4 regions of the Pseudomonas fungipugnans genome follow, and region 1 is predicted to be linked to each of the others. Evidence: predicted binding sites of a transcription regulator. Region 1 holds the regulator's gene; each other region holds the start of a gene.
The links. The regulator FliA, encoded in region 1, starts transcription of late flagellar genes. The targets are predictions, from matches to a motif close to CTAAAGTTTNNNNNNNNNNNGCCGNTAA.
Positions count from the first base shown of each region.

Region 2: a site for FliA is predicted at 2,546-2,573, ahead of POF45_RS18005 (methyl-accepting chemotaxis protein). Genes of this name have one in related genera too.
Region 3: a site for FliA is predicted at 1,970-1,997, ahead of POF45_RS15060 (methyl-accepting chemotaxis protein). Genes of this name have one in related genera too.
Region 4: a site for FliA is predicted at 1,934-1,961, ahead of flgM (flagellar biosynthesis anti-sigma factor FlgM). Genes of this name have one in related genera too.

Region 1 covers NZ_JARBWL010000002.1:2,054,302-2,059,359, forward strand. The annotation lists gene flhA (flagellar biosynthesis protein FlhA) at 1-50, shown strand, start outside; gene flhF (flagellar biosynthesis GTPase FlhF) at 62-1,396, shown strand; gene fleN (flagellar synthesis regulator FleN) at 1,513-2,343, shown strand; gene fliA (RNA polymerase sigma factor FliA) at 2,340-3,080, shown strand; gene POF45_RS24510 (chemotaxis response regulator CheY) at 3,247-3,618, shown strand; gene POF45_RS24515 (protein phosphatase CheZ) at 3,641-4,429, shown strand; gene POF45_RS24520 (chemotaxis protein CheA) at 4,484-5,058, shown strand, end outside.
Region 2 covers NZ_JARBWL010000002.1:676,347-681,404, reverse strand. The annotation lists gene POF45_RS18030 (phosphoribosyl-ATP diphosphatase) at 1-95, shown strand, start outside; gene POF45_RS18025 (twin-arginine translocase TatA/TatE family subunit) at 121-408, shown strand; gene tatB (Sec-independent protein translocase protein TatB) at 419-880, shown strand; gene tatC (twin-arginine translocase subunit TatC) at 877-1,671, shown strand; gene POF45_RS18010 (16S rRNA (uracil(1498)-N(3))-methyltransferase) at 1,668-2,375, shown strand; gene POF45_RS18005 (methyl-accepting chemotaxis protein) at 2,617-4,533, shown strand; gene POF45_RS18000 (fibronectin type III domain-containing protein) at 4,762-5,058, shown strand, end outside.
Region 3 covers NZ_JARBWL010000002.1:11,490-16,547, reverse strand. The annotation lists gene POF45_RS15070 (NorM family multidrug efflux MATE transporter) at 1-839, opposite strand, end outside; gene POF45_RS15065 (LysR substrate-binding domain-containing protein) at 999-1,919, shown strand; gene POF45_RS15060 (methyl-accepting chemotaxis protein) at 2,103-4,079, shown strand; gene POF45_RS15055 (ABC transporter six-transmembrane domain-containing protein) at 4,182-5,058, opposite strand, start outside.
Region 4 covers NZ_JARBWL010000001.1:2,099,936-2,104,993, forward strand. The annotation lists gene cheR (protein-glutamate O-methyltransferase CheR) at 1-4, opposite strand, end outside; gene POF45_RS08415 (chemotaxis protein CheV) at 51-983, opposite strand; gene flgA (flagellar basal body P-ring formation chaperone FlgA) at 1,070-1,831, shown strand; gene flgM (flagellar biosynthesis anti-sigma factor FlgM) at 2,000-2,326, shown strand; gene POF45_RS08430 (flagella synthesis protein FlgN) at 2,375-2,842, shown strand; gene POF45_RS08435 (flagellar brake protein) at 2,934-3,680, shown strand; gene POF45_RS08440 (MFS transporter) at 3,744-5,058, opposite strand, start outside.

The sequences.
Region 1 (5,058 bases):
CTGACAACAAGCAAGTGACCATCGTTGCGACAGTAGGGCCCAACGGCTGAGGTAGTGGTTTATGCAAGTTAAGCGTTTTTTCGCCGCCGATATGCGTCAGGCCATGAAACTGGTTCGTGATGAGCTGGGCGCTGATGCCGCCATCATTGGCAATCGCCGGATTGCCGGTGGTGTCGAGCTGACGGCTGCGCTGGATTACAAATTGTCGGCGCTGGCTCCGCGCGTTCCGAACATGGAACTCGAAGACGAGCTGCGCAAGACCCAGTCGCGCATCGTCACCGCCCAGGCCGAACTGAGCCTGCGTGGCGATGGCGAGACCGAGGGTGACCAGACCACCAACCGCCAGCTGTTCGCCGGCCTGCCGTTGACCGCTGCCGAACCGCTGGTCGAACCGACCTACAGCGCGCCGCGTCGTCCGGCACCGGCCCCTGCACAGTCCTCTGGCGGTGTCGACCCACGGGCGTTCGACTCGATGCGTTTCGAGCTCAACAGCCTGCGCGAACTGATGGAAGTCCAGCTCGGTTCCCTGGCCTGGAATCAGCTGCAAGGCAGCCGTCCGGCCCAGGCCAACCTGTGGCGCCGCCTGCAACGCATCGGCCTGTCCGGTCCGTTGTCGCGTGACCTGCTGGCACTGATTAGCGATATTGAAGAGCCTCGTCAGGCCTGGCGCATGTTGCTGGCGCACCTGGCGCGGATGATTGCCACCCCGGAAGTCGAGCCGCTGGAAGAGGGCGGTGTGATTGCCATGGTCGGCCCTGCCGGCATGGGCAAGACCACCACCCTGGCCAAGCTCGCCGCCCGTTATGTACTCAAGTACGGCGCACAGAACATCGCGCTGGTGAGCATGGACAGCTATCGCATTGGCGCCCAGGAACAGCTGAAAACCCTGGGCCGGATTCTCAATGTGTCGGTGACCCACGTCGATCCGGGGCAGTCCCTGGTGCAGGCGCTGGACCCCCTGCTGCGCAAGCGCGTGATCCTGATCGATACCGCCGGCCTGCAAGCCAGCGATCCGGCCTTGCGCATGCAGCTCGAAAGCCTGGCCGGTCGTGGCATCAAATCGAAGAATTATCTGGTCCTGGCCACTACCAGCCAGAAACAGGTACTGACTGCCGCTTATCACAGTTACAAGCGCTGCGGGCTGGCCGGGTGCATCCTGACTAAACTGGATGAAACGGCAAGTCTGGGCGAGGTGTTGAGCCTGGCCATCAGTCATGAGTTGCCAGTGGCTTACCTCACCGATGGCCCGCGGATCCCGGATGATTTGCATCTGCCGCGTCGTCATCAGTTGGTCAGTCGCGCCGTAAGCGTGCAAATGCAGGAAGAACCCAGCGAGGAAGCCATGGCTGACATGTTCGCTGATATTTACCACAGCCCGACCAAGCAGGTTGGCTAAGGTAGTAATGAACAGTTTTTGTACCTACATCGATGGTCTGCCATGCATTGTTCCGTTGGTGAACGCGCAGCCAGTAATGTGGCCTCCGTCTATGCAAGACAAGGTAAAGAAATAACATGGGCAGCATGCATCCCGTACAGGTGATCGCGGTGACCGGCGGCAAGGGTGGCGTCGGGAAGACTAACGTGTCAGTGAATTTGTCCCTGGCTCTGGCTGAGCTTGGCCGCAGGGTCATGCTGCTGGACGCCGATCTGGGGCTGGCGAACGTCGACGTCCTGCTCGGACTGACGCCCAAACGCACCCTGGCCGATGTGATCGAAGGCCGCTGTGAGCTGCGCGACGTGCTGTTGCAGGGGCCGGGCGGAATCCGCATCGTCCCGGCGGCGTCCGGCACCCAGAGCATGGTTCATCTGAGCCCGGCGCAACACGCCGGCCTGATTCAGGCGTTCAGCGACATCGGCGACAACCTCGATGTACTGGTGATCGACACCGCTGCGGGTATTGGTGACTCGGTCGTCAGCTTTGTTCGCGCAGCCCAGGAAGTGCTGCTGGTGGTGTGCGACGAACCGACCTCGATCACCGACGCCTACGCGCTGATCAAACTGCTGAATCGCGATTACGGCATGAACCGCTTCCGCGTCCTGGCCAACATGGCCCAGAGCCCGCAGGAAGGTCGCAACCTGTTCGCCAAGTTGACCAAGGTCACGGATCGCTTCCTCGATGTCGCCTTACAATACGTCGGTGCGGTGCCTTACGACGAAAGCGTGCGCAAGGCCGTGCAGAAGCAGCGTGCAGTCTACGAAGCCTTTCCGCGCTCCAAGTGCGCGCTGGCGTTCAAGGCCATTGCACAGAAGGTCGACACCTGGCCGCTGCCGGCGAACCCGCGCGGGCATCTGGAATTCTTCGTCGAGCGCCTCGTGCAACAGACAGCAGGGCCAGTGGTATGACAGCCAGCGGTTACAACCTCTACAAAAAATCGGCACGTGATGCGCAGTACGAGCTGATCGAGCGTTACGCGCCGCTGGTCAAACGCATTGCCTATCACTTGCTGGCGCGTCTGCCGGCAAGTGTGCAGGTTGAAGATCTTATTCAGGCCGGGATGATCGGCCTGCTGGAAGTCTCGACCAAATACGACGCCAGCAAAGGCGCCAGTTTTGAAACGTACGCGGGGATCCGGATCCGCGGCGCGATGCTCGATGAAGTACGCAAAGGGGACTGGGCGCCACGCTCGGTCCACCGCAATACCCGGATGGTCAGCGACGCAATTCGCTCTATTGAAGCTAAAACCGGCCGTGACGCTAAAGATCACGAGGTTGCGGCCGAACTCCAATTGAGTCTCGACGATTATTACGGGATTTTGAACGATACCTTGGGCAGCCGCCTGTTCAGTTTCGACGACCTGTTGCAGGACGGCGAACACGAAGGGCTGCACGAGGATGGCGCCAGTGCTCATCTTGAGCCGTCACGCGATCTGGAAGACGAACGTTTCCAGGCCGCACTGGCGGACGCGATTGCCAATTTGCCGGAGCGTGAGCGACTGGTGTTGGCGCTGTACTACGACGAAGAGCTGAACCTCAAGGAAATCGGTGAGGTCCTGGGGGTCAGCGAATCGCGGGTCAGCCAGTTACACAGCCAGTGCGCGGCCCGTTTGCGGGGGCGTTTGGGGGAGTGGCGAGCGCGCTGAAGGCAGTGTGGGGACTGCAAACCAGGCTGGTGCGGTTGTGAACGGCACCGGTCTTGTTGTGTTGTGTTCCAGACAGTCATTTGAGTGCTTTGCCTGATTGATTGAAATGGCGCGTCCAGGTGCTGGACGCGTTTAAGACTGCTTGGAGGTCGAATTGGACAAGAACATGAAAATCCTCATCGTTGATGACTTCTCAACGATGCGGCGGATCATTAAAAACCTGTTGCGTGACCTTGGGTTCACCAACACGGTCGAGGCGGACGATGGCACTACGGCTATCCCTGTTCTCAACAGCGGGAGCATCGACTTTCTGGTAACGGACTGGAACATGCCTGGCATGACCGGTATCGATTTGCTGCGCCACGTGCGCGCCGATGAAAAGCTCAAGCACCTGCCGGTATTGATGGTGACCGCTGAAGCCAAGCGCGAACAGATCATCGAAGCGGCCCAGGCCGGTGTTAACGGCTATGTGGTCAAACCCTTCACGGCCCAGGCGTTGAAAGAAAAAATCGAGAAGATTTTCGAACGCATCGGTTGAGCAACTGCGCCACGGGGGAGCTATGGAGCATAACGAATCTTCACAGGGCGATTTTGAATCGACTCTGAAAAAACATGCGGTCGAACTGGTCGAAAGCCTTGAAAAAGGCAGGTTCGGCGATGCGGTGCAACTGATCCATGAGCTCAACCAGACCCGTGACCGCGGCCTGTATCAGGAAGTGGGCAAGCTCACTCGCGAGCTGCACAGCGCGATCGTCAATTTCCAGATTGACCCGAACATGCCGCAAGCCGAGGAAGTGTCGCAAATCACCGACGCCACCGAGCGTCTGGGGTATGTGGTCAAGCTGACCGAGGCCGCGGCCAACCGCACCATGGACCTGGTGGAAAACGCCACGCCGCTGATCAACAGCCTGAGCGAAGAAGCCCAGGCATTGAGCACCGACTGGGGCCGTTTCATGCGCCGCGAAGTCGGGGCTGAAGAGTTTCGCGAACTGGCCCGTCGGGTCGACGGTTTTCTGACCCGCAGCCGCGAAGACAACCGCGTGGTGTCGAGCAACCTCAACGACATCCTGCTGGCCCAGGATTACCAGGACCTCACCGGTCAGGTGATCAAGCGCGTGACCCAATTGGTCACCGAAGTCGAAAGCAACCTGCTCAAGCTCGTACTCATGGCAAGCCAGGTGGACCGCTTTGCGGGCATCGAACATGACCGTGAAGCGATGCTTGCTGAAAAAGATCCGCAAAAACATCTCTCTCAGGGTGAAGGTCCGCAGATTCATGCCGATAAAAGAGAAGATGTTGTGTCCGGTCAGGACGATGTGGACGATTTGTTATCCAGCCTAGGATTTTAGAGTTTTAGCATTTTAGGTTTTTTAGGTTTTTAGACCTGTAGGAGCACCCCCTTAATGAGCTTCGGCGCCGATGAAGAGATCCTTCAGGATTTCCTGGTTGAGGCCGGCGAGATTCTAGAGCAACTGTCCGAGCAACTGGTCGAGCTGGAAAGCCGACCGGATGATGCGGATTTGCTCAATGCAATTTTTCGCGGTTTTCACACTGTAAAAGGGGGCGCCGGCTTCCTCCAGCTCAATGAGCTGGTGGAGTGCTGTCACATCGCCGAGAACGTGTTCGACATCCTGCGCAAGGGTGAACGTCGCGTCGACTCGGAACTGATGGACGTGGTTCTCGAAGCGCTGGACGCGGTGAACGGCATGTTTACCGAAGTCCGTGAGCGCAGCCCGATCACGGCTGCGACGCCAGAGTTGCTCGCGGCACTGGCCCGTCTGGCCGAGCCGCAATCTGCCGATGTTGCCGCCCCCGTGGCGCAAGCGGTGGAAGAGCCGGCTGCCGAAGCCGAATCGGGCGACATCACCGATAACGAATTCGAACAACTGCTGGACTCGCTGAACGCGGTCAAGGCTCAGGCCGCCGCACCGGCTGCTGCGCCTGCGCCTGTTGCCGATGCGACCAGCGATGAAATCAC
Region 2 (5,058 bases), 1.4 Mb from region 1:
AACTGGGCCAGCATCCACAGGCTGTACTCGATGAACTGGACCGTCGCTTCGGTCTGTCCGGACACGTAGAGAAAGCCTCGCGCCCGTCCGCCTGAATATATCTTTGAGAGGAGCAGCAACATGGGCATTTTTGACTGGAAACACTGGATCGTTATCCTGGTTGTCGTGGTGCTGGTGTTCGGCACCAAGAAACTGAAAAACCTCGGCACTGACGTCGGCGAATCGATCAAGGGCTTTCGCAAGGCCATGAACGACGACGAGAAGCCGGCAGACCCAACGGTGACTCCGCAACAACCGGTCCCACCTGCCCAGCCAGTGTCCCCACAGGCCCCTTCGCCACTGAACCAGCCGCACACCATTGACGTGCAGGCACAGAAAGTCGAAGAGCCGATCCGCAAAGACTCGTGAGCACAGACTAATGTTTGGTATCAGCTTCTCTGAACTGCTGCTCGTCGGCCTCGTTGCCCTGCTGGTACTGGGCCCCGAGCGCCTGCCGGGTGCTGCGCGCACCGCTGGCCTGTGGGTCGGGCGCCTGAAGCGCAGCTTCAACGCGATCAAACAGGAAGTTGAACGTGAAATCGGTGCCGACGAGATTCGTCGGCAACTGCACAACGAGCACATTCTGTCGCTTGAGCAGGAGGCGCGGAAGATCTTCACGCCGACTCAGCAAGAGGCGACACCGGTTCAGCCGGCGGAGTCGGTTGAGCATGTGGCGCAACAGACGATCCATGCCCCCGGCACAGAGCCGGTCGCCACCGTGGCAGGCGTCGAGCCTGCGCCGGTCGTGGTCACGCCGCCTCCAGCAGAACCTGTTGCTCCTGCCGCCGCGCCGACAGCGCCGGCTCCTCATGACCCAACACTGGCGCCGCGAGCCCCATGAGCGATCTTCCTGAAAATGACCAGCACATGCCGCTGGTTTCGCACCTCACCGAGCTGCGTACCCGTCTGCTGCGTTGTGTAGCGGCCATCTTCATCATCTTCGCCGGGTTGTTCGCCTTCACCCAGCAGATCTACACCTTTGTCTCGACACCGCTGCGGGCATACCTGCCGGTCGGCGCGACAATGATCGCCACCGACGTCTCGTCGCCGTTCCTGACGCCGCTGAAACTGACGATGATGGTCTCGCTGTTCCTGGCGATTCCGGTGATCCTGCACCAGATCTGGGGCTTCATCGCGCCGGGCCTGTACAAGCATGAGAAGCGCATCGCCGTGCCGTTGCTGGTGTCCAGCATTGCGCTGTTCTACACCGGCATGGCGTTCGCCTACTACCTGGTGTTCCCGCTGATCTTCAAGTTCTTCGCCTCGGCCACCCCGGCCGGTGTGGAAATGATGACCGACATCACCAGCTACCTCGATTTCGTCATGACGCTGTTCTTCGCCTTTGGCGTCGCATTCGAAATCCCGGTGGCCGTGGTGCTGCTGGTATGGATCGGCGTGGTCGACGTCAAATACCTGAAGAAAATCCGTCCGTACGTCGTCATCGGCTGCTTCGTGGTCGGCATGATCCTGACACCGCCGGACATCTTCTCGCAGACGCTGCTGGCCGTGCCAATGTGGCTGCTGTTCGAAATCGGCATCCTGTTCGGCAGCCTCGTGAGCAAACGTGGCGACCGTCCAGACGATCAGCCGGCTGACGATCACAACGACCAGCCGCCAGCGACCCAAGCGTGAACCTGCTGCTCCTCGAAGAGGCCGACTTCATTGCGGCTGACCGGGTGGTCCTGCGCGATCGTCGCTTGACTCACATGCAGGAAGTTCACCGCTGCGAAGTCGGCGACAGCATGCGGGTCGGGCGGATTGGCGGTTTGATGGGCTCAGCCGAAGTGCTGCGCCTGCAAGCCTGCGAAGCCGAACTGCGCGTCACCCTCGACCAGCCGCCGCCCGCCAAGCTGCCATTGACCCTGGTGTTGGCCCTGCCGCGCCCCAAAATGCTGCGTCGGGTGTTCCAGACCGTTGCCACCATGGGTGTGCCACGGGTTATTCTGGTCAACAGCTACCGCGTCGAGAAGAGCTTCTGGCAGACGCCGTTCCTGGAGCCCGAGGCGATTCGCGAGCAGTTGATTCTCGGCCTGGAACAGGCGCGAGACAGCGTGCTGCCTGAAATCATCATCGAGAAACGCTTCAAGCCGTTTGTCGAAGATCGTCTGCCGGCGATCACGGATGGCACGTTGGGGCTGGTCGGCCATCCGGGCAACTACCCGCCCTGCCCTCGTGGCCTGGATGAGCCGGTGACGCTGGCCATTGGTCCTGAGGGTGGCTGGATTCCTTATGAGATCGATCTGCTGGCCAAGGCTGGATTGCAACCGGTGCAGCTGGGCGAGCGGATTCTACGGGTTGAAACGGCGGTTACTGCGCTGCTGGCCCGTCTCTTCTAACACCAAACACGATCCCAATGTGGCGAGGGGGCTTGCCCCCGCTCGGCTGCGAAGCAGTCGTAAAACCGGTGGATGCGGTCTCACCTGAAACAGCGATGGCCGCTTCGCGCCCAAGCGGGGGCAAGCCCCCTCACCACATGTAATTTGCCCGCCTGAATACCGCGTTTCTCCTTCAGATCCACGCCAACCCGCCGATAAACACCCCATAAAACCAACTAACAGGTCCGAGGGGAGTAGCAGCATGTACCGTTGGCTAGCCGAGAAACTGGGAAACGTAAGCGTTAATCGCAAACTGGGTGTCGGCTTCGGTCTCGTCCTGCTCCTCACACTATTGATCACCTTCACCGGCTGGACCGGACTGAACGGGGTGATGAGCCGTGGCGACAAGCTGGGATTCATTTCCAGCCTCAACGAGCTTACCAAGGACTTGCGCCTGGCCCGCCTGGACTACGAAATGCGCCGTGGCGAACAAGGCCCCGGCGCGGTCAACGACCAGCTCGACCAGCTCGATGCCGGTCTGCAAACCGCACGCAAGATGATTGAGAAACCTGCCGACGTGGCGATGATCGATCAACAACTGGCCGCCGTCAGCCAGTATCGGCAGGCCTTCACCGCCATGGTCCAGGCCGGCGCCAACCGCGAAGACGCCCGCAGCAAACTCGGCGCCACCGCGGACAACGCCGTGGCCAAGGTGGCTGAAATAGAGAAAGCGCTGCTGCAAGGCGACAGCGTTGTCCAGTTCAACAGCGTGATCGACCTGAGCAAACTGATCCAGCAAGCGCGCTTTCAGGTGCGCGGCTACACCTACAGCGCCAAGACCGAAGCCGAGCAACCGGCACTGGATGCCATCGACAACGCCCTGAAAAACCTCGAAACCCTTGCACCCAAACTGCCGGAGCAGTACGCCGCCAACCTGCAACAGGCCAGCGAATCGCTCAAGTCCTATCGCGCTGCCGTGAGCCAGTACCGTGATTCCCAGGTCGCCAGCGCCGCCGCGCTCAAACGCATGGGCGAACAAGGCGACCTGCTGCTCGACGTCAGCAAGAAGTTGACCGTGTCACAAACGGTGGTGCGCGATACCGATGCGGCGAGTGCCAAGAATCTACTGCTGCTGGCCAGCCTGCTGGCCGTGGCATTCGGTCTGCTGGCCGCCTGGGCCATCACCCGCCAGATCGTGATTCCACTGAGCCAGACCCTGAAAGTCGCCGAGCGCGTGGCGGCAGGCGACCTGACCCATAACCTGGTCTCCCTGCGTCAGGACGAACTGGGCCAGCTCCAGCGTGCCATGCAGAGCATGACCGTGGGCCTGCGCGAGTTGATCGGCGGCATCAGCGATGGCGTGACGCAAATCGCCAGCGCCGCCGAAGAACTGTCCGCCGTCACCGAGCAGACCAGCGCCGGGGTCAACAGCCAGAAGGTGGAAACCGATCAGGTGGCCACCGCCATGCACGAAATGACCGCCACCGTACAGGAAGTCGCACGCAACGCCGAAGAAGCCTCTGAAGCCGCCGTCGCCGCCGACCAACAGGCCCGCGAAGGCGACAAAGTGGTCGGCGAAGCCATCGCCCAGATCGAACGCCTGGCGCTGGAAGTCGGCAATTCCACCGCTGCCATGGGCGAGCTGAAGCGCGAAAGCGACAAGATCGGCAGCGTGCTGGACGTGATCAAATCCGTGGCCCAGCAAACCAACCTGCTGGCGCTCAACGCCGCCATCGAAGCCGCCCGTGCCGGTGAAGCCGGGCGTGGTTTTGCCGTGGTCGCCGACGAAGTCCGCAGCCTGGCCCAGCGCACCCAGAAATCCACCGAAGAAATCGAACAACTGATCGTCGGCCTGCAAGCCGGCACCCAGCAAGTGGCGACCATCATGGACAACAGCCGCAGCCTGACCGACAGCAGCGTCGAACTGACCCGCCGCGCCGGTGGTTCGCTGGAAAGCATCACCCGCACCGTCTCGGCGATCCAGTCGATGAACCAGCAGATAGCTGCCGCCGCCGAACAGCAGAGCGCCGTGGCCGAGGAGATCAATCGCAGCGTGCTGAACGTGCGCGACGTGTCCGAGCAGACCTCGGCTGCGAGTGAAGAGACCGCGGCCTCCAGCGTTGAGCTGGCGCGGTTGGGGACGCATTTGCAGATGCTGGTGGGGCGGTTCAAAGTCTGAAAAAGCCTGCAGACAGTACAAGAAAGAAAGCATCGGCCGCCGGCGGTCCATCCGCCGGCCATACCTAACTGCGTCTGAAATTGAACAATTGAGTTCATCCAGGCCGAAGACGTAACCTTAAAAGTTAACACGATATACAGAACTGTCTACCTAGCAGTTCTGTTAGTTATGCCAGCTTCCTGACCCGCGCACAATGGAGATCCTGCTTACTCCTACGGGGTCACCATCATGAGCAAGAAAAGAATAAAAACGTCTGTCACCCCAGAGGCAGCACTCTCTAGCGACAATTCACTCCAGAACAATTACAGCCGCTGGATGACCGATATGGCATCCGCAATTGCCAGACTGAAACTCCACCAACTAGCCATCCCCGGCGCGCATAACTCGGGCGTAGACAACGCCGGAAAGTTTGATGTAGGCAAGAGCTGGGCGGTTTGCCAATCCAAAACTTTCCCTGATCAATTAGCCGCCGGGGCGCGATATCTGGATTTGCGTCTTGTTGATAAAAGCTATAAAAAAGATATC
Region 3 (5,058 bases), 2.0 Mb from region 1:
ATCTGCAGGGCGATCTGATGCGCCGCCAGTTGCGTGCTGCCCATGGTGCCCATGCACAGCGCTGCAAAGGCAAACAGCCCGACCTCCACCGCATACGTGCCGCCAATCGGCAGGCCCAGGCGCCACAGTTCTTTCAGGTATTGCCGGTTGGGCCGCGACAAGCCTTGGCATAATGGATAGGCATCGTAGGCCCGACTCCGGCGAATGTGCAGCGCCAACGCCAGCGCCATCAGGTTGGCGACGATCGCCGTGACCAGTCCGATGCCCATCAGTCCCATTTTCGGCAATCCGAACATGCCGGTGATGAATGCGTAGTTGAGGACGAAGTTGGCCACGGTGCCGCACAGGCTGATCACCATCACAGGCGTCGCGCGGCCGATGGCGCTGGTGAAACCGCGCAGGGCCATGAAGCTCAAATAGCCGGGCAGGGCGAACGGCAGGATCGTCAGGAACTGCCCGGCGGCGTGCACGTTGGTTTCAGTCTGGCCGAACAACAGCAGCACTGGCTTGAGGTTCCACAGCAGCAGGCCGGCCACCAGCGCCATGATCCACGCCAGCCACAGCCCGGCCTGGGTCAGCCGCGTGGCGCCAACAATATCGCCGGCGCCCTTACGGATAGCCACCAGGGTGCCGACCGCTGCAATCACGCCGATGCAGAAAATCGACACGAACGAATAAGTCGCCGCGCCCAGACCGCCACCGGCCAGTGCTTCAGGACTGAGGCGGGCCATCATCAAGGTGTCAGTGAGGACCATCAGCATGTGCGCCAACTGTGAGGCAATCAACGGCCCCGCCAGCCGCAGGATGGCCCAGAGTTCGGTACGCGCTGGATGCTGCATGATCATCACGCTCCATGGGTGAAGAGAGCAGGGAAAGCGTCGATTTTCGGCGCTCTGCGGGGTTTGCACAAAGGGATAAAAAAGATGGGTGGCATGATTAAAACTCATCCAGCGGAGTTTCTGCTAAGTTGGAAAAGTCCCGCTGTAGGAGCTTTCTGAATGTCTCGTCGTCTTCCTCCCTTGTATGCCCTGCGCGCATTTGAAGCAGCGGCGCGACACAGTTCGTTCACCCGCGCCGCCGAAGAGCTGTCAATCACTCAAAGTGCGGTGAGCCGGCACATTCGTACACTCGAAGAGCATTTTGCCTGCCGCCTGTTTCATCGCAGCGGGCGCAACCTGCAACTGACCGAGTCGGCGCGGCTGATCCTGCCCGGCATCCGCGAAGGCTTTACCGCGCTGGAGCGGGCCTGCAATACCTTGCGCGCCGAAGACGACATCCTGCGCATGAAAGCCCCGTCGACCTTGACCATGCGCTGGCTGCTGGCGCGGCTCAGTCGTTTCCGACATTTGCAGCCCGGCAACGAGGTGCAACTGACCAGCGCCTGGATGGACATCGACACCGTGGACTTCAACCACGAGCCGTTCGACTGCGCTGTCATCCTCAGCAACGGGAATTTCCCCCCGGATTGGGAGGCGACTTTCCTGTTTCCCGAGGAGCTGATTCCGGTGGGTGCACCGAATCTCCTGAAGGACCCACCCTGGGACGTTGCGCGTCTGGCCAGCACCGAACTGCTGCACCCCACGCCCGATCGACGCGACTGGCGTAATTGGCTGGAGCGCATGGGACTGGCCGATCAGGTGTCGCTCAAGGGCGGTCAGGTGTTCGACACGCTGGAGCTGGGCATGATTGCCGCAGCCCGAGGTTACGGCGTGTCCATGGGGGATCTGTTGATGGTGGCCGAAGACGTGGCCCAAGGGCGTCTGAGTTTGCCGTGGCCGACCGCCGTCGCCAGTGGTGAGAATTATTACCTTGTGTGGCCTAAAACCCGCCCTGGAGGCGAACGTTTGCGCCGCCTCAGCGATTTTCTTCAGAGTGAGGTGAACGCCATGGAACTGCCGGTGGTCGAGCGTCAGCGTTGAATCGGTGAGGCGGTCATGCCGCGGCTGTTGAGCGATAACCCCGCTAATTACTCAAGTATTCAGCGTTGCCGCCGAAAATCTGCAAGTGGGACCTTCGTGCCGGTTCCGCGTCACCCCCCATTTATTGGATTTTTTGCCGAGCAGTCGATCAGGGAGGATTCGATTGCTGGGCCAGGAGCTGTCATGTCTCAACCCCGTGCCCGGATCGCCTCACAGCTTGGTCTCGCACTTGCCGTGATTCTGGCGATTGTCATCAGCGGCAGTACCGTGTTCGCCTTGCGCTCGCTGGACACCGCCAACCTCGCCACCCGCGAAGAGCACCTGGCCAGTGAGGCCCGTCTGCTGGCCGACCAGCTGAACACTTTCCACGGCACCCTGCGCGAAAGTACCCAGCGCCTGAGCGGGCTGTTTGAAAAACGCTTCAGCGCCGGCCTCAGCGTGCACCCGGACGAGCCAGTGAGCGTGGCGGGTGTGCAAACGCCAGGCCTGCACCTGGGCAGCGAAGTGTTGAACAACAACTTCAAGGAAGTGGATGAGTTCAAGCAAATGACCGCCGGGGTTGCGACGCTGTTCGTGCGCAGTGGCGAGGACTTCATCCGCGTCAGTACATCGTTGAGCAAACAGGACGGCAACCGGGCCATCGGCACCATGCTCGATCACGCACACCCGGCCTATGCACGCCTGATGTCGGGCCAGGGGTATGTCGGTCGCGCGTTGCTCTTCGATCGCTCCTACATGACCCAATACACCCCGGTTCGCGACGCCAGCGGTAAGGTGATTGCCGTGCTGTTCGTAGGATTTGATTACACCGACGCGCAGAATGCGCAGTTCGCCAATCTCAAGCGTTTCCGCATCGGCCAGACCGGCTCCCTGGCGTTGCTTGACGAGCAGAATAAATGGTTGGTGCCGATTGCCGGTGTCGAAGCTCAAGACCAGGCAGTGACGGCCATCTCCAGTCTGGCGAAAACGCCGGGCAAGGGGGCTTTCTGGACCGACAAATCGGAAGACTTCTACAGCGTCGCCGTGCCATTCGACGGTGGGCCATGGTCCGTGGTGGCGAGCATGCCGCAGGATGAAATCAGCGCTGTAACCTGGAGTGTCGGCATTCAATTGGCCATCGGCAGCCTGCTGGCGATGTTGATCGCGGTGGGCTCGGCAGTCTGGTTGTTGCGCAGCAAACTGGCGCCGTTGGCTGATCTGGTACGTCAGGCCGAAGCCTTGGGCGCTGGTGATTTGAGCGTGCGTTTGAACGTGTCGAGCAATGATGAAATCGGTCAATTGGCCCGCGCCTTCAACCAGATGAGCCAAGCGCTGTCGACCATGGTCGAGCACATTCGCAAGGCTTCGGAAGAGGTCAACAGCCGTGCTCAGGCCTTGTCGGGTCTTTCCGGCGGCGCCTACGAGGGGATGGAGCAGCAGTCCGGCGAAATCACCAGCATGGCCGGTGCCGTAGAAGAGTTCAGCGCCACGTCGCTGGACATCGCCGACAACATGGGCAGCACTCAGCGTCTGGCCCAGGAAAACGCACAGCAAACTCAGATCGGTCGTACATCGATGGACGAAGCGTCCTCGTCCCTGGAGCAGATTGCCGGCGCCTTGAACAGCACCGCGACGGTCATCAACACTCTGGGACAGCGCTCCCAGGAAATCGGTGGCATCGTCGGCGTGATCACCGCGATTGCCGAACAGACCAACCTGCTGGCGCTGAACGCCGCCATCGAAGCGGCCCGTGCCGGTGAGCAGGGCCGTGGTTTTGCAGTGGTGGCGGATGAGGTGCGCAACCTGGCTTCGCGCACGCGTCAGGCGACCGACGAAATTTCCGGGATGATCCAGAGCATCCAGCAGGAAACCGGCAACGCCATCAGCACCATGGAGCAGGGCAATGTGCTGATGCAGGAAGGCCTGTCGCGTAATGCCAACGTGGCCTCGGCGCTGGCGCGGATTGACGAGCAAAGCCGTTCGGCGGGTCAGCAGTTTGCGGCGATCACCACGGCCACTCAGGAACAGAGCAGCACCGCGACTTTGCTCAGCAGCAATTTGCAAAGCATTGCGTTGGCCAACAGTGAGCAGCGTGAAGTGGTGTCCAACCTGGCCATTACCGCCAAGGAGCTGGAATCGCTGGCGGCGGAATTGCGGCAAGAGGTTGACCGGTTTCGTTGAGGTGCCGCTGAAATAGCTTCGCGAGCAGGCTCGCTCCCACATTTGATCTCGGATTCACCCAGGATCTCATGTGGGAGCAAGCCTGCTCGCGAAGGCAGCACCTCAATTTTCAGACGTGTCCCCAAGCCCCGGATCAACCCGCTTCCCGATATCCCTGAGCCGCGCCAACTGATCCACCATCGATGGCGCCTCATCCAGGCTGCTGACAAACGTCCACAAATACGTCATCACCGCGTACACATGCCCGGCCTTCACCGCTGGCGACAGTGCCAACTGACTGATCGCAATCACGAACAACACCGCAGCGACCGAGCCGATAAACAGAAAGGCCGCCGCTTCACGGTCCGACAACCCGATGCGCAGTCGCGACAGCACCCGATAGTGGCGTTGCAAAGTGTCAGGTCCGACCTTTTCCACCAGGCCGATTTCTTTCTCCAGCCGGTCATTCAAGCGCTCATGCAGCTGCTGGTTGCGCCGAGCAAAACGCGGCAACAGAGTCATACACAGCAGTAGCGCCGCCAGGCAGGCAAGGCCGATCCACGGCTCGATCACCAGCAACATCACCGCCGCGCCGACAATCGACACCAGGGCCGTGGCAATGGTCGGCACATGCTTCTCGAAGAAATCCACAAACTCCCGGGCCAGCACCACTCGTGCCGCCGAGGTGGAAGTGCTCTGATTTTGCAGGCGCTGGTTGAGGATCACCGGCACCGCAAGATCGGCATAGATCCGCGTGAACGTCCGGGTGTCGACTGCCCGGCGTGCCGCACCCACCACCCAGAACGCCAGCACAACCAAGGCGTAAAACAGCGCGCTGCTGGCATCGCCACGCATGATCGAGTCCACGGCGAAGCCTGCGAACAGCGGGTAGGCCAGCAGCAACGCATTCTCCAGCGCGACCAGCGACAGCGTGAAAAACAGCTTGCCGGGGTAAGCTTTGGCAATGGCCTTGAGCGTCTGGCTGGCGGATTGCTGGCCG
Region 4 (5,058 bases), on a different contig from region 1:
ACAAAGATGCCGCCTCTTAAATCGTGTTGACTGCCAGGGGCAAAAGGCCCCTAGCTGATATCTGCTGCTTTGATCCGGTCGACTACCCGGGATGCCAGGTCATCAGGGCGGAACTTGGCCAGGAAGTCATCGGCACCGACTTTCTTGACCATCGCCTGATTGAATACCCCGGACAACGAAGTATGCAGGATGATATGAAGCTTTTGCATGCGCGGGTCGCCGCGGATCTCGGCCGTCAGGGTGTACCCGTCCATTTCCGGCATCTCGATGTCGGAAATCATCATCAGGAACTCTTCTTCCGGCTTCTTGCCCTCATCGACCAGCTTGCGCAGATAATCCAGCGCTTGTCGACCGTCGTTCAACGCCACCACTTCAACGCCGATCGTCTGCAGGCAACGGGTCACCTGCTTGCGTGCCACCGACGAGTCATCGACTGTCAACACCCGCAACGACAGCGCCTTGTGCTGGGTTTCGACATCCACCACGCCCACCGAAATCGCTTCCGGTGTCGGCGCAACTTCCGCCAGGATTTTTTCGACGTCGATGATTTCGACTAACTGATTGTCGACCCGAGTCACAGCGGTGAGGTAATGATCGCGTCCCGTGCCCTTGGGTGGCGGATGGATCTCCTCCCAGTTCATGTTGACGATGCGCTCCACCGACCGGACCAGGAAGCCCTGGGTCTTGGTGTTGTACTCCGTGATGATCACGAAGGGATTGCTTTGATCAAGCAGCCGACCGGAACCGGTCGCCATCGCCAGATCGAGGATCGGGATGGTTGCCCCCCGAATATTCGCCACACCGCACACGACGGGACTGGACTTGGGCATCACGGTCAGTTTGGGGCATTGCAGCACCTCACGAACCTTGAACACGTTGATCCCATAAAGCTGCTGGCCGTCGAGACGGAACAACAACAGCTCAAGGCGATTCTGCCCTACCAGTTGCGTGCGCTGGTTTACCGAATCCATTACACCAGCCATGCCCAGACTCCTACACCAACAACGCCAAGTATGTGTTGCGACGCACATTCATCACTAAACGGCACGGCGCTTGCTTTTTAACCTGTATGAACGCACAAACGACATTTTTCCGACACCTGACATCAAACTACCGCAAATGGCTTTGCGCGGTGTCTGCCGCCTGCCTGTTCACCTGTGGCAGCCCTGCCCTTGCTGATGCGGTTACCTTGCCTGACATACTTATCGGCGTCACTCAGGGCTTTCTTGAATTCACCGTAGAGGACTATCTGGCCACCAGTCAAACGCAAGGTCGCTACGAAATTCAGGTGAATCAGATTGATCCGCGCCTGCGCATGCCTATGTGCGACAAGGAATTGACAGCCAGCCTTGAGAGCCCGGCGATCCCGATCGGCCGGGTAACGGTCAAGGTTCGTTGTGAAGGAACATCGCCGTGGTCAGTGTTCGTGCCCGCTCAAGTGCGCCTGTTTCGTGAGGTTGTGACCACTACGCGACCGCTGCGACGCGCCGGCATTATCGAGCCCGGTGACGTGGCCATGCGTGAACGCGACATCAGCCTGATCAATCAGGGCTATTTCACCGCCCTCGATCAGGCCATTGGACAGAAACTTACCCGACCAACGGTTACCGATCAGGTCCTGACGCTGGTTCATCTGGAACAGGCAGAAGTCATCAGCAAGGGCGACCAAGTGGTGATTACCGCCCGCAGTGGTACGCTCAGCGTGCGCATGCCGGGTGAAGCCCTGTCCAATGGCGGGCTGCGGGAACAGATCCGGGTGAAAAACCTCAATTCCCAGCGAGTCATCAAGGCACAGGTCATGGCACCGGGGCAGGTGGAAGTGGCCATGTAGGACTCTCTGCTCGTGAAGATATGGCGCCAAACCCGGCTGTTGCCTAAACTGTGCCCAAGGCGCGACAAGCGCTGGCGCATGCAGACTCATTGATAAATGGGCCTAAAGTTTTCGCAGGGAACGCCGAAAACATGGCAAGCGTCCAAATACCCAGAGGTTTTTTTTATCATGGTCATCGATTTCAGCCGTTTGAACAGCTCCTCGTCACTGACGGGCAGTACACGTACCAGCGCCAGCAAGGACACCGCCGACGCCGGCAAATCCGCGCCGCTGACTACTGCGGCCGAACAGGCCAGTACCACCCAAAGCGGGGAATCGGTACATCTCAGCAATGAGGCTCAACAGTTGCAGAAGGTCACTGACACGCTGCGCGATCAGCCTGCCGTCGACAACGCCCGTGTGGCGCAGTTGAAAGCAGCGATTGCCGATGGCAGCTATAAAGTCGACAGCAACCGTGTAGCCAGCAAACTGCTCAACTTCGAAGCCCAGCGCTAGGCCTCGCGCCGCGCCAGGCTTTTGGACGCTTAAAACCCAAGGCCAGCCATGCACGACACTAATTTACTGCAACTGATCACCGACGACTTTGCTCCAGCTCAACATTTGCTGGGGTTACTGCAAACCGAGTCCCTCGCCTTGCACGGTCGCGACATGCCACTGCTCGAAGAAATTCTGGCGCAGAAACAGGCATTGATCATTCTGCTTGAACAGCATGGCCGCAAGCGCAGCGAAATCCTCGCCAGCCTCAACCTGCCGCTTACTCGCGAAGGCCTGGAGCAACTCGCCAGCCATTCGAGCATTGGTCAGCAGTTGATGGAACAGAGCGATGTACTGACCGATCTGCTGGCTCAATGCCAGGCGGCCAATCTCAAAAATGGCCTGTCGATCCAGATACAGCAGGCCACCACGGCCAATCAGCTGAAAATCCTCACCGGCGGTGAACCGCCAGCGCTCTATGATGCGCGCGGATCAACTTCCAGGATGGCCGGGCCTCGTCCGCTAAGCCAGGCTTGATCTCTTGATGAGTTCGCTCTATCAACACGTGAAACATGCTGGCAAAATGCTGGCTCGCCGTAGTCATATTTTGTCTGGAGATTGATGAACCGTGTTCAATGCCTTAAACGCGGAAGACGCTCCGCAGCCACCCAAGGTGCTCACCACACCACTGGAAATCTCCGGCAACCTGCGCCAGCTGCAAGACAGCCATGACCCGCTGATCATCACGTTCCACGAGCGCAGCCAGCGCTTCCAGAGTTATCTGGTGGATGTCGATCGTGACAGCAACATGATTGCCCTGGACGAAATGATTCCCCGTGACGGCGAGCGTTTCCTGTTGGCCGGCGAACCGTTTCGGGTCGAAGGTTTTCATGACGGCGTGCGGATCGCCTGGGAAAGCAACGGCCCGCTGACCATCGACGAATCTGGCGGTGGCCGCTGCTACCGTGGCGCGCTGCCTGATGAAGTGGTTTACCACCAGCGTCGCAATGCCTTTCGCGCAGCACTGAAACTGGCTCAACTGGTGAACGTCGAGCTGGGCGGCGAAAAGCTCAAGGCGCCAATCAACGGCAAGCTGCTCGACATTTCCGCCACCGGCTGCAAGCTGCGTTTCGACGGCGATATCACATCCAGCCTGCAACTGGGCCAGGTCTACGACCGTTTCATCGCCGCCCTGCCCTTCGGCAGCATGACGGCACCCGTAGAGCTGCGTTACCTGCACTTCGAAGAAAGGATCAACACCACCTTTGCCGGCGTGCGCTTTCACAACATGAGTGGCCTGGTGCAGCGCCAGGTTGAGCGCTTTGTCTATCAGTTGCAACGTGAAGCCCGACGCTTCGACAAAGACGACATCTGATACACCATCAACAAAAAACGGGCAGTCCCTTGCGGTGACTGCCCGTTTTTTTATGCCTGGCGTTTAAGGCCTGGCCTCGGTGAAACTTTGCTCGCGGGGCGCATTCGGATCATCCGCAGGTGGATCGGTTTCGGGAGCCGGATCAGGTTCAGGAGCTGGATCAGGATCGATCGGGTTCTGCATCTGATCCTGCACCACTTGTTCATCGACACGCGGGTCAAGCGCTGCGACCAGCGGCGAACTGGACATGCTGTCGGGCATGGCCACATGGTGCAGCGGCGCGTCGTCCACCTGATGCAGATTGGTGACGGCTTTCGGGCGAATCCGCCACACCAGCACCAAGGCGAAGAAACTGAAGAACGCATACAGCATGTGACTGCCGAACAGCTTCATCAAAACGCCGGCCACCAGCGGCCCGATACTCGCCCCCACGCCGTAGGTCACCAGCAACATCGCCGTCAGGGACACCCGGCGATCACCTTCGACGTGGTCGTTGGAAAAAGCCACCGCCAGCGGATACAGGCAGAACTGCACCAGCGAACACAGGAAGCCGGCAATAAACAGCACCTCCAGCGGCACCTGGGTCATGATCGCCAGCGGCAAGGCAGCCACCGCCAGGCAAAGGGCAAAGCAGCGGATCAACAACGCCCGATCATAACGATCGGACAGCCACCCCAGCGGCCACTGCACCAGCAGGCCTGCAAAAATGCAGCTGCCCATGAACAGACCGACTTGCTCCGTGGACAGTCCTTGCTGCGATGCGTACAGCGGCGCCAAACCGTAGAACGAGCCGACGATCAGCCCGGCGCCCATTACCGTACTCAGCGACTGCGGCACACGCTTGATGAAGAACCGTGGCTCCATTGGCGCCGGATGCAAGGGCGCCGGGTGAATGCGCCGTGTCAGTGCGACCGGTACAAGACACAAGGCAAAGCACAGCGCCACCAGCATCAGCAGCTCAAGGCCCAGCGCCGGGTGCAGGACCAGAATCAGTTGCCCCAAGACCAGCCCCAGGTAGGAAGCGATCATGTAACCGCTGAACACCAGCCCGCGCTGCTTGGCTTCCGCCTGCTCGTTCAGCCAGCTCTCGATGACCATGTATTGGCACATCATGCCGAGGCCGACGATCACCCGCAGAAACAGCCAGGCCGGCAACCAGTTGATCAAACCGTGCCCCAGCACCGCCGCGCCGACGATCCCGGCACACGCGGCATAAGCGCGGATATGCCCGACCCGGGCAATCAGTCGGTGACCGATCTTGCCGCCCAGTACCAGGCCGAAATAGTTGGCCGCCATCAGGGCACCGACCCACAAGCTGTCGACATGATCGGCTGCCAGGCGCAAGCCCAGGTAGGTACTCAACAGGCCCGAGCCGATC